DNA from 2 places in the Candidatus Manganitrophus noduliformans genome. Region 2 is predicted to be linked to the other one. Evidence: riboswitches for the same ligand, from Rfam matches in the RefSeq annotation. Region 2 holds a riboswitch; the other holds the start of a gene.

Region 1 (5,312 bases), 860 kb from region 2:
CGATAATGGAGCGAAGCCGGTCGCCGGTTCCAACGGGGACGGTGCTTTTTGTCACGATCACCTTGTAGCCGTTCATATGTTCGGCGATCATCTCGGCGACCTTCTCAATATAGGAGAGATCGGCGAAGCCGTCGCCCCGATCGGGGGTCCCGACGGCGATAAAAATCACCAGCGCTCCCTGGATCGCCGCAACGGTATCGGTGCTGAAGGAGAGCCGCTTGTTCTGCACGTTCTTCTTGACCAGCTCTTCTAACCCAGGCTCATAAATCGGGATGATCCCTTTTTTGAGGGCGGCGATCTTCGCTTCTTCCTTATCGACGCAGGTCACATTGACGCCGAACTCCGCAAAACAGGCCCCGGTGACAAGGCCGACATAGCCGGAGCCGATAACCGCAATATTCATCGACTTTCCTCCGTGATTGATCTAAAGAGTATACGAAAAAGAGCGAAAATTAACAAGACGAAAGATCGATTTCAGTCTAGTTGTTCGTTGACTCCACACGAATAAAAGTGTAGGCTTAGCCCATTTAGACATGATTAATAGGTGCTGCGATGGGAATTTCTGAACAATCGGCTGAGATCATCCGGCGGACGATCCAGGAGAGCATCCAGGTCAAAGAGGCCATCGTCCGGAACATGATCCCGGAGATCGCTCAAGCGGCGGCCTGGATCGTTGCCTCTTATGGAAACGGCGGAAAACTTGTCCTTTTCGGAAACGGCGGAAGCGCCGGGGATGCCCAGCACATCGCCGCGGAGTTGGTCGGACGATTTGAACGGGAACGGCGCGCCCTCCCCGCCATCGCTTTGACGACGAACAGCTCGACCCTCACCGCCATCGGCAACGATTACGGCTACGACAAGATTTTCTCCCGGCAGGTCGAGGCGTGGGTCCAGCCGGCCGATGTCGTCATCGGCATCAGCACCAGTGGGAATTCTCCCAACGTCCTGGAAGGGATCGCCGCCGCCAAATTAAAGGGGGCGAAGACGATCGGGTTGACCGGCGAGAAGGGGGGGAAGCTCGCCTCCCAAACCGATCTTTGTCTTAAAGTTTCCTCATCGAACACCGCCCGGATTCAAGAATCGCACATCATGATCGGCCACCTCCTCTGCTTGCTGCTGGAACAGCAGATCTCCTAACCCTCGGACCCTCCATGTCGGGAACGCTCTACGTCGTCAGCACCCCGATCGGCAATCTCGAAGACATCACCCTCCGGGCGCTCCGCATCCTGAAAGAGGTCGCGATCATCGCCGCGGAAGATACCCGCCACACCCAAAAGCTCCTCTCCCATTTCGACATTCATACGACGCTCACCAGCTATCACGACTTCAACAAGGAAGAGAAGACGCCGGTCCTCCTCTCCAAAATGGCGGAGGGGGCTTCGATCGCCATCGTCTCCGACGCCGGCACCCCCACCCTCTCCGATCCCGGTTTTTATTTGATTCGCGAAGCGATCCGCGCCGGCCTCCCCGTCAGCCCCATCCCGGGCCCCGCCGCCGCGCTTGCGGCGCTGGCCGTCTCCGGCCTTCCCCCGGACCGATTCGTCTTCGAAGGTTTCTTACCGAAAAAGAAAGGGGCTCGCGCCCGGCGCCTGGAGCAACTCAAGCCCGATCCGCGGACGTTGATCTTCTACGAATCGCCGTTTCGGATCGTCGGGCTGCTCGAAGAAATCAAGACGATCCTTGGCGACCGGCCCGTTGTCGTTGCACGGGAAATCACCAAGATGTTCGAGGAGTTCATTCGGGGGACGGTGACGGAGGTATTGGAGAAGATCGGGAAGAAAACGGTGAAGGGGGAGATTACGCTGGTGGTAGGGGGGAATCGGGAGGAAAATTAAACAACATGAGGGGCTATGTCATCTCTACCATCTAGCAAAACCCGGATACACATCCGGTTGACGATCATCTGAATCTCCTTTTCAGAAACATGAAGAGGAAAATACCCAGCAAGAGCGGTATTTCGGCCGCTTGCGCGGGGCCGGGAAGATTTTCCTCCTGCGGAAAGCGCATTACACAACCTCCCCCGCCGGCGGCCGCCTGATTTTGTCCGTCGTCGATTTGACTGATTAAAGAAAAGGGAGAAGCGGAAGCGTGGGCGGTAGATTGACGATTCTCATGGAGATCGTAGGAAGCGGCGGCATAGTAGTAGGTGACGCCGTTCTCCAGGCTTGAGTGAGTTACGCTCATGCTCTGATTGGGTTCTCCCGTGAAATCTCCGAGAAGTTCGCCGTCGTTCAGGTCGCTCGGATAGCGATCGGTCCGATAGCGGATGAGAACCCCCGCGAAATCAACGTCCGGCGGGTTGATCCATTGCAGCGTGATCTCCCGGTCTCCGGGAACCGCAGAGAAATGTTGAACATCCGCCGGAGGCGTCGTATCCGAGGGTTGAGCATCCTCCGGTGGGGTGTTACCGGAGACGGGAGCAGACGTATCAAAAAACGTTTTACTGATCTCGTTCGAAAAAGCACTCTCGTTTCCTGCAACGTCATAGGCGGTGAGGACGAAGTAGTAGGTTCCCAGCCCAAGGCCGGTGACCGTGTACGCGGTCTGATTGCCGACCGTGATCGGTGTTCCGTAACGCCCGGAGACGGTTCCGTAATAGACCTTGTATCCGGCCAGATCCGAATCTGTGTTGGGAGTCCAGGATAAGATTGCATCGCCTGCAAAAGCGGGAGAGGTCTTACAAAAAAAGAATAAGAGAACCAGACAAAGCGCCCGGGGAATGTTTTGTCTTTTTGACAGATTTCGCATCGCTGCAAATCTCCCATGCGCAAAAAAAAGCCGCCAAAACGAAATCCTTTGGCGGCTCGGCGGGCATGGCTTTACAGCTTTAGCCCCGTTGCTCTGCGTCCCCGTCTTTCGACAGGTTTGCTCTGAACAAAGGGAATCACAAATCCTTCATGATCAACGCGGCTTAAACCGCTCGACGGCGCTTGAGCGATCTAAAAAACATTTTTAGGATTATCACGACTCCAATCATGTTGTCAATAAGATTTAATTCTTTTTAGGGTCGTGGTCGCGCCGTTTCCAGAGAGACTCAATTTCCTCGTACGACCCATCACCGCCTCAATCTGCCCATAGAAGGTGCTGCGTTCCTTTCCCAGCCCTGCACTCCTTACGTTTCTTGCCGCGGCTGCAATATCGTCCAGACGCGTTTCAATACCCCCCCCCGGAATTTCCGCTTGACACTTTCCAATCCCTTCGGCTAGAATGGTATTCATATGGATACCATCACGGCACGGCAACAAGAAATCCTCACCTTCATCCAGCAAACGGTGGAGCAGAAAGGCTACCCCCCTTCCTTGCGTGAAATCGCAGGCCACTTCGGGATGGTGGGGACGCGGGGCGCTTTCAAGCATGTCGCCGCGCTGATTCGCAAAGGACACCTGCGAAAAGGCCAAGGAGCCCGGGCGCTGGAAGTGATCTCGCAATCGCAGACAGCGAGGGCCGTCCAATCAAAGAGCGCCGGCCGGGCGATCCCAATCTTGGGACGGGTCGCCGCCGGGCAGCCGATTCTGGCCGAGGAGAATTTACTCGGACATCTGACGGTCGATCCTTCGCTCGTTCGAGGAAGGGAAGCGTTTCTTCTGAAGGTCAAAGGGGAGAGCATGCGCGACGCGGGAATCTTGGATGGGGATCTGGTCCTGGTCAAGCGGCAGGCCGATGCCGATTCCGGCGAGATCGTCGTCGCGATGGTCGAAGGGGAAGCGACGGTGAAGCGGCTGATCAAGAAAAAGAAAAACCTGATCCTCCAGCCCGAGAACACTGACTTTGATCCGATCGTCATTACCGAGAAAGACGCCTCCTTTCAAATTCTCGGGAAGGTCGTCAGTCTCATTCGGCCGGTCGTTTGACCGTAGAAGAGGAGCACGCTTGTGGACACGACCTACAAAATCGACGCCCCCCTCTTCTCCGGACCGCCGGTCTCCCTGATCTCCGGCATGCCGGGCGGGGTGATCTTTTTTTGCGGCGATGCCGCGCTCCGGCCGCTCGCTTCGGAAATGATCGGCTGGCGGTTGGCCCAGTCGGAGCGGGTCCTCTTTCTCGATGGGGACAACTGCTTTAACCCTTATCCGATCACACATCTGGCGAAGCGGATCGGACACGATCCGCGCCTTTTTCTCTCGTCGATTTTTATCTCCCGCGCCGCCACCTGCCATCAGATGACCTCCCTCATCACCCGGCAGCTCGGCATTGGAATCGCGCGGCACCGTCCCCGCCTGGTGCTGCTGGCGGAGCCGCTCGCCACCTTTTATGATGAAGCGGTCTCTTTCACCGAGAGAAAAACGCTCCTCTCACACGCCGTATCAACCCTGGCGCGACAGGCCCGGGAAGGAACCTGGATCGTGGTGCTGACCTCCCCTCCCCCGCCTTCGCACAAGTCGGCGTCGCTCCTTTCAATGGTGCGCAACGCGTCGGACCGGCTCTTCTCCGTCCGCACCGATGCGCAATCGATCCTCATCCGCGAAGAAACGCTCGCTATTGGAAAACGTCCGCCGCAACGAACCGGGGGGTGTTGATGGGCCGCACCCTCTCCACCTTCACGCAGTTGATCGAGCAGGAACGGAGCGCTTGGCAGTCGTTTCACCGGGCGTTGCGCAAGGAGGACCAGCAATATTTCGACGCGCTTTTTCGCGCGGCGAAATACCATGTCGCTTCCGGCAGCTACGCTTCGAAGAGCTCGCCGTTTGAAGCGATGATCGTGGCGATGTTGATCGAGTCGTACAAAAAAAATGCGCTGCTCGAAGCGCGGGTCTCCCACCTGGAAGTATTTCTGAATAGAAAGGGCACATTCGACGAAAGCCAGAGGCCTCCTCTCCCTTCGTCGAAGACAAAGGAGGGTCGATGAAGATCACCGGCTGGATCTTTGATGTCTACGCGGTCGACGGCGGGATGCGGGTCTGGATCATCGACGCGCAAGGGAGAAAGCACCGGCTGCTCGATCCCTTCTCCCCCGCTTTCTACATCGGCGGCCCTCCCGCCTCTGTCCGCCCGCTTCTGACCTTTCTCTCGCGCTTGAACCTGCCGATGGAGGTCACCCGCGCCGTGGGGATTGAGTTCTACTCGGGGAAGACGATCCCGGTCACACGGGTAAAACTTTTCAATCCAATCCACTTTACGAAGGTGGTCCGCTGGTGCGCCTCCGCCGCCGTCAAACCGGAAGGGAGCGGAATCTCGCTCTACAACTGCGATCTCTCCCTCCCGCAGCTCTATTTCTTCGAGCGCAAGCGCTTCCCGCTCGCCTTTTGCGAGGTGGAGGTCGATCCCTCCGGGACCATTCAAACGGTCGGCTTACTCGATTCGATCTGGCGGAC
Region 2 (5,312 bases):
TCCGGTCGGTTCCGGGAAAACCGCCCTCACTGAAAGGCTCTGCATGCGGCTGCGGGATCGGTATCATCTGGCGGTCGTGACCAACGACATCTACACCCGCGAGGATGCCGAGTTTCTGATCCGGGCGGGGGCTTTGGAAAAAGAGCGGATCATCGGCGTCGAGACCGGCGGCTGTCCCCACACGGCGATCCGGGAGGATGCTTCCGGAAACCTCCATGCCATCGATCAGCTGGTCCATCGGTTTCCCGATTTGGAATTAATCTTCGTCGAGAGCGGCGGGGATAATCTGGCCGCCACCTTCAGCCCGGAGCTGGTCGATCGGGCGATTTATGTGATCGACGTGTCCGCGGGGGACAAGATTCCGCGCAAAGGAGGTCCCGGAATTACCCGGTCCGATCTGCTCGTCATCAACAAAATCGATCTCGCCCCATACGTCGGGGCCGACCTCGGCGTCATGGACCGGGATACGAAAAGAATGCGCGCCGATCGTCCCTACATCTTCACCAATCTCAAAAGGCTGGAAGGCCTGGATGAGGTCTGCAGGTGGGTCGAAGAAATTCTTGCCGAGGCGCTATCGGTAGAGAAGAAAGCGGTTTTTCCTCGTCCATAAATAGAGAAGAGGGGGCGCCTTTCGGCGTCCCCTCTTCGCGCGGGCACAGGAGGGGTGTATCATCCCACGACGTTGCCCGACGCCGTGGATCCCCCCGCCCTGGCGGGCGGGGTACTCCTTTGAATCTACTCCACTAAAATCCCTTCCGAGTACTTCACGCCGTCGGTCTCCGGCACATCTCCCATGTTGTGATCGACCAATACGGGAACCGAGTTGAGGTCGATGCTGTCGGCAACGCTGATGTCGAGATCGCCTGGATCATTCTCCAGGACGGCCAAGAACTGGCTGACCTCCAGCGGTTTCACCAGGTAGCCCTTGGTCTGATCATCGGCATCGGTGACCTGGGTGCCGGCCGGGATGTTAATGATCTTATTGGAGATATCCTCCGTCATCACGTGACCGTTCTTGAAGAGCTCGTGGAAGAGATCCGGCAAGCCGTGCATCCAGCCGTCATACTGAAGCGCGAGAGACTTTTCCTCTCCCGCATTGTTGGTCAACGTCACCGGCAGGAGGCGAACCGGGTCGCTCAGCAGGACGTAGTTGTTGCTGGCATCTTTGAGGTATTGCTGACTTCCCCACATGTCTCCCTCTCTTGGGTAGTCCCAGTTAAACTGGTTGGTTGTCTGGTTGCCGTTGACATAAGCGACCAGTCCCCACTGCCCATTCGTGACCACTTGCCCCACCTGAGGAGCGGGGTTCGAGGATTGATCCGTCTGGCCGATCGTTTTGTAGACCAGCTTCATGAAATTGGCGCTGTTCGGATCGGTAACGAATTCAAACGTCGATTCGGTGTCCGGCGACCAAGACGACTTGAAGACGGTGCCGGTTGGGACAAAGGTCGAAGCGTTTACCGGATTTGCCGTGCTCTGAATCTCGATCTTCACCTCGTAACCGGTGCTGGTCCGCTTGACGATATAATTGGCCCCCCGGCTGTTGATGTAGAACTCCCGGTCGAGCGGCATGGTGTAAGGCTTGTCGCCCGTCTCGCTAGGGGCGAACTCGGGTGTCCAGGTCTCGGTATCGAAACCGGTTAACGTTTTCTCAACCCAGCCGGTTCCGTTGTACATGATGTAGATCGACCCGCCGATGTTGACCCAGAGAAATTCATTGTCGCTCGGCGTATAAAGAGTCGAGGTCGCGGTGGTCCTTCCAGTGGAAGAATCGAACGTGCCGACGTAGAAACCGGCGCCGCTCGGCCCGTCCGCCAGATAGACGTAGTTGGTCGGTGGGTTATTTTGATCACAACCGTTGCATTGATTGATATTCACGAACTTTCTATTGTCGTTCTCGCCGACAATCAGTGAATCGAACGCCGTGAATTTGCTGGCGCAATTCTGCTGGAAAAACCCGGTATCTGGGTCGAAGGTATGGGTGCATTCATACCAACCCGCCCCGTCCGGCCCCGATGCGAGATATCGGAGCTCGAAATTCGAATTGACCCAGGTTTCGACCGGGATTCCCTTGACGTCATTGACATTGGCCGCGACCGCCGTCCGCTTCGTTAGGGTTCCAACGAATGGGGCCGAGACGGTGTAGGTCTCCGCATTCTGCTGCGGTCCTCTGTCTTGACGGGTGACCGTCGTCCCCTGAGGGATCGTTCCACCGTCGGACCAGAGCGAATGACGACCCTGCCAGGCGCCATAGTAGGCGAACCGGTGGCGGCCCTCGCCGTCGGTGTAGTCCACGGGGAAGCCGAATGACTTGGTCTTCATAATATCCTGGCCGGTTGTGCTGTCGAACAGACCGTAACGATGGGTCATGTCGTTGACGGAAGTCCGGTCTTTATATTGAACGGCGCCCTCTGCTTTTTGAAGGGCCAAGTGGTTCGCGTTGTAGGCATATTTTGCGACCACCGGGGCCGGGTTGCAGTCGGGCTGATGGCAGCTCTCCCAATCGGGGAACATCACCTTGCCATAACCATCCGTCTCAGACCGATTCATAATCGCCTTCATTTCATGGGGAGGCGCATCGGTCGATTCGGTCTGGCGCTCGTTGATGCGAATGACGGAGCGGCCGTTTGCATCGACACCGGCATCCGCCGCAAAGAAGGAGTCGGGTGAATCGCCAAATTTGACATTGAGCTTCCAAACGCCGTAGTCGCTATAGGAGCCATCTTCCTTGCGTGTCGCCGATTGGTATATTTTAAACTCGGCTTTAATGAGACGGTTGATGTCGGCCTCGTCGATCCAAACCCGGACGCGATTGACGTCCTGGCCGTCCTCCTCAATCATCGCCGAATCGACGACCCACGGCTCCAGACTCTTGGTCTGGACGCCGTTCTGCTCGTCCTGGAAGGAGACCATCGCTTTGTACGGTCCCTGATTGACGTTGGCCTCGTCGGCGTAGTTCGTCTGAGCCAGCGCTGCGAGGACCTCTTCGATGATATCGAACTGCTCCAGCGTGTGCTCGTTCACATATTTGCGGGTGACGGCCTTGCTGTAATCTGTGTTCGGGTCGGTCGCCGCCTGCTTCAACGCGGAGAGCTTTGATTTCAACCCCGGCTTGGTGACCCCTCCGACGCTTCCGGAAAGATTGGTCGGCACCGCCGAGATTTCGGTCGGCACCTCGAAGCCGGCCGACTGAGAGCCACCACCACCCGATGAACTGCTTCCTCCTCCGCCTCCGCAGGCAGCCAGACTGAGGCTTAAGATCAACGAAGCCGAAGCCACTGCAAGTAACCTATTCATTTGTTGCCTCCTGTTTGTGTTTCGATGTGTTCTCTCGGACGACCTAGAAATGGGCAGCCTCTCGTTTGCATCCTTGCAAAATAAAAAAGCCCATTTCCAAACTCTAGAAATGGGCTGCGCATATAAATAAGGATAGAGCGATTCTTATTTATCCAGGGCAGCCCAACTAGCATGCCGGCGACTCCTTTCGCCCGGCGAAGCCTTGAAGCTTTGCGCCCCAACCTTTCGGTTGGTTTGCCTTTATCTTGGATTCAGACTTTGTTCGTGGTAAAAGATACCAAAAAGTAATATTTTGTCAAGGGCGGAAGAGGAAAAAAGAGACCTTTGACAAAGATTGTTCAATGCCGTAGTCTCAACGGATGCAGAAACGGTTTGTATCCTTCTCCCTTTTTGTTATTTTTCTCCTCCAGGCGTTCTTCGGCTGCTCGCCGGCCCGGTTTCTTTCCAAACCGGAATGGCGCCTGCAAGGAATTCGGATCGACCGGATCGATCTTTCGGGGGCCTCGGTGGGTCTGGCTCTACGCATTACCAATCCGAACCCCGTCGGCGTGACCGTCCGGCATCTGACGTATCAATTTTATTTACATGAAGTGAAAATTGCGGAGGGAGAGATGACAGCCCCCTTCGAGCTGCCGAGGCACGAATCGATCGATGTTGTCCTGCCGGTGCAGATGAGCTTCAAAGAGGCGCGCGAGCTGGCGCCGCTATTGAGACAAAAAACGGAGGAGATCGACTATCGATTAGAGGGGGAGATCACCTTGCAGGCAATGGGGACGGAGAAGCGTTTTCAGCTTCATCATGCTGGAAAGAGGTAATCTGGAGGGGGTCACTCTTTACGGGCCTTGGGCGGGGTGGAGATTTCCTTGAGGAGGAGTTCTCCGTAGCGGTGGATCTGCCACTCCCGAAGGGATGCGACTTCCCGGAGCGCCTCGATCGATTTCGGCGTCCGCTTGGCGATATCGCGCAGCACGCCGCTGGTGACCACCATCGCCGGCTCCACCCCTTCTTGCTCCGCCTGTTTGTTTCGCCACTCTTTCAAGCGGGTCAACAATCGTTCTTGTTCAGGAGTAAGCGGGGCGCTGCCGTTTCGCTCGACTTTCGGGAGCGGATCGGTCGTTGTCAGTCCCTTTGCCACGGCATTCAGCCAGAGGGCCGGATTTCGAAAGACCGGCGCCGTTTCCCTGGGGAAAAGCCGCTTCAAATCCTCCTCTGATCGGGGCGATTCTTTGGCCATCTTAATGAGATCATCATTAGAGATGATTTTAAACGGCGGGCGGTTTCTCTTTTTCGCCAGATGGTTGCGCACTACGGCGAGCTCCCGTAAAACTTTTTGAGAAGCGGCGGGGAGGACGCGCGCCCCTTTGATGCGCAGGTAATCATCCGGCTCGAAGGTTTTCCCGCTCCAGGTGATCGCTTCCAGCAGCCGGCATTCCTCTTCGATTTGGTCCATCCTTCCTTTTTCCGCGATTTCCTTTTTCAGAAGCTCGTAGAGCGGAACCAAGTAGGCGGTGTCTTGGGCGGCGTAATCCAATTGATCCTTCGGAAGGGGACGGATCGACCAGTTCGATTTTTGATGGGTCTTCGAAAGGTTTAATTGGAAATAACGCGCAATCAGATTCTGAAGGGAGAATTCTCGAACCCCCAACGCGCGCGCCGCCAAGGCGGTGTCGAAGATCGGGCCGATGTTGAACCCGAAGTCGCGCTTCAACGACACCAGATCATAATCGGCGCCGTGAAAAATTTTTAAGATCGATCGCTCTTCGAGAAGCGCGCCGAGCGGTTCCACTGTTTCAAGAAGGAGCGGATCGAAGATGAAGTGCCGCTCCGCTCCGGAGATCTGAATCAGACTGACCCTCTCCTGATAGCTGTAGAGGGAGTCCCCTTCCGTGTCGACGCCGATGATAGGGGCGCCGCGCAAGGCATCGACCGCCTCGCTGAAGGCGTCCGGTGTCGTGATGTAGTCGTAATGAAAATCCATTTCAGTCTGACAGTCCAGTCTGGTTATGCCTCTTTTA

Evidence for each region. Region 2 has a riboswitch for cyclic di-GMP ahead of MNODULE_RS02760 (hypothetical protein). Riboswitches for the same ligand answer to the same signal wherever they lie in the genome.
Region 1: it holds a riboswitch for cyclic di-GMP, as region 2 does, so the genes downstream of both, MNODULE_RS07145 (fibronectin type III domain-containing protein) here and MNODULE_RS02760 (hypothetical protein) in region 2, are expected to answer to the same signal.

What each region holds. Positions count from the first base shown of each region.
Region 1 covers NZ_VTOW01000001.1:1,435,942-1,441,253, reverse strand. The annotation lists gene MNODULE_RS07160 (UDP-glucose dehydrogenase family protein) at 1-403, opposite strand, end outside; gene MNODULE_RS07155 (D-sedoheptulose-7-phosphate isomerase) at 553-1,137, shown strand; gene rsmI (16S rRNA (cytidine(1402)-2'-O)-methyltransferase) at 1,152-1,835, shown strand; gene MNODULE_RS07145 (fibronectin type III domain-containing protein) at 1,900-2,748, opposite strand; cyclic di-GMP riboswitch class I at 2,796-2,880, opposite strand; gene lexA (transcriptional repressor LexA) at 3,219-3,851, shown strand; gene MNODULE_RS07135 (hypothetical protein) at 3,873-4,517, shown strand; gene MNODULE_RS07130 (DUF8156 family protein) at 4,517-4,846, shown strand; gene MNODULE_RS07125 (DNA polymerase domain-containing protein) at 4,843-5,312, shown strand, end outside.
Region 2 covers NZ_VTOW01000001.1:572,410-577,721, forward strand. The annotation lists gene ureG (urease accessory protein UreG) at 1-610, shown strand, start outside; gene MNODULE_RS02760 (hypothetical protein) at 736-3,297, opposite strand; cyclic di-GMP riboswitch class I at 3,451-3,546, opposite strand; gene MNODULE_RS02765 (LEA/WHy family protein) at 3,657-4,112, shown strand; gene MNODULE_RS02770 (ribonuclease D) at 4,124-5,275, opposite strand; gene MNODULE_RS02775 (TlpA family protein disulfide reductase) at 5,299-5,312, opposite strand, start outside.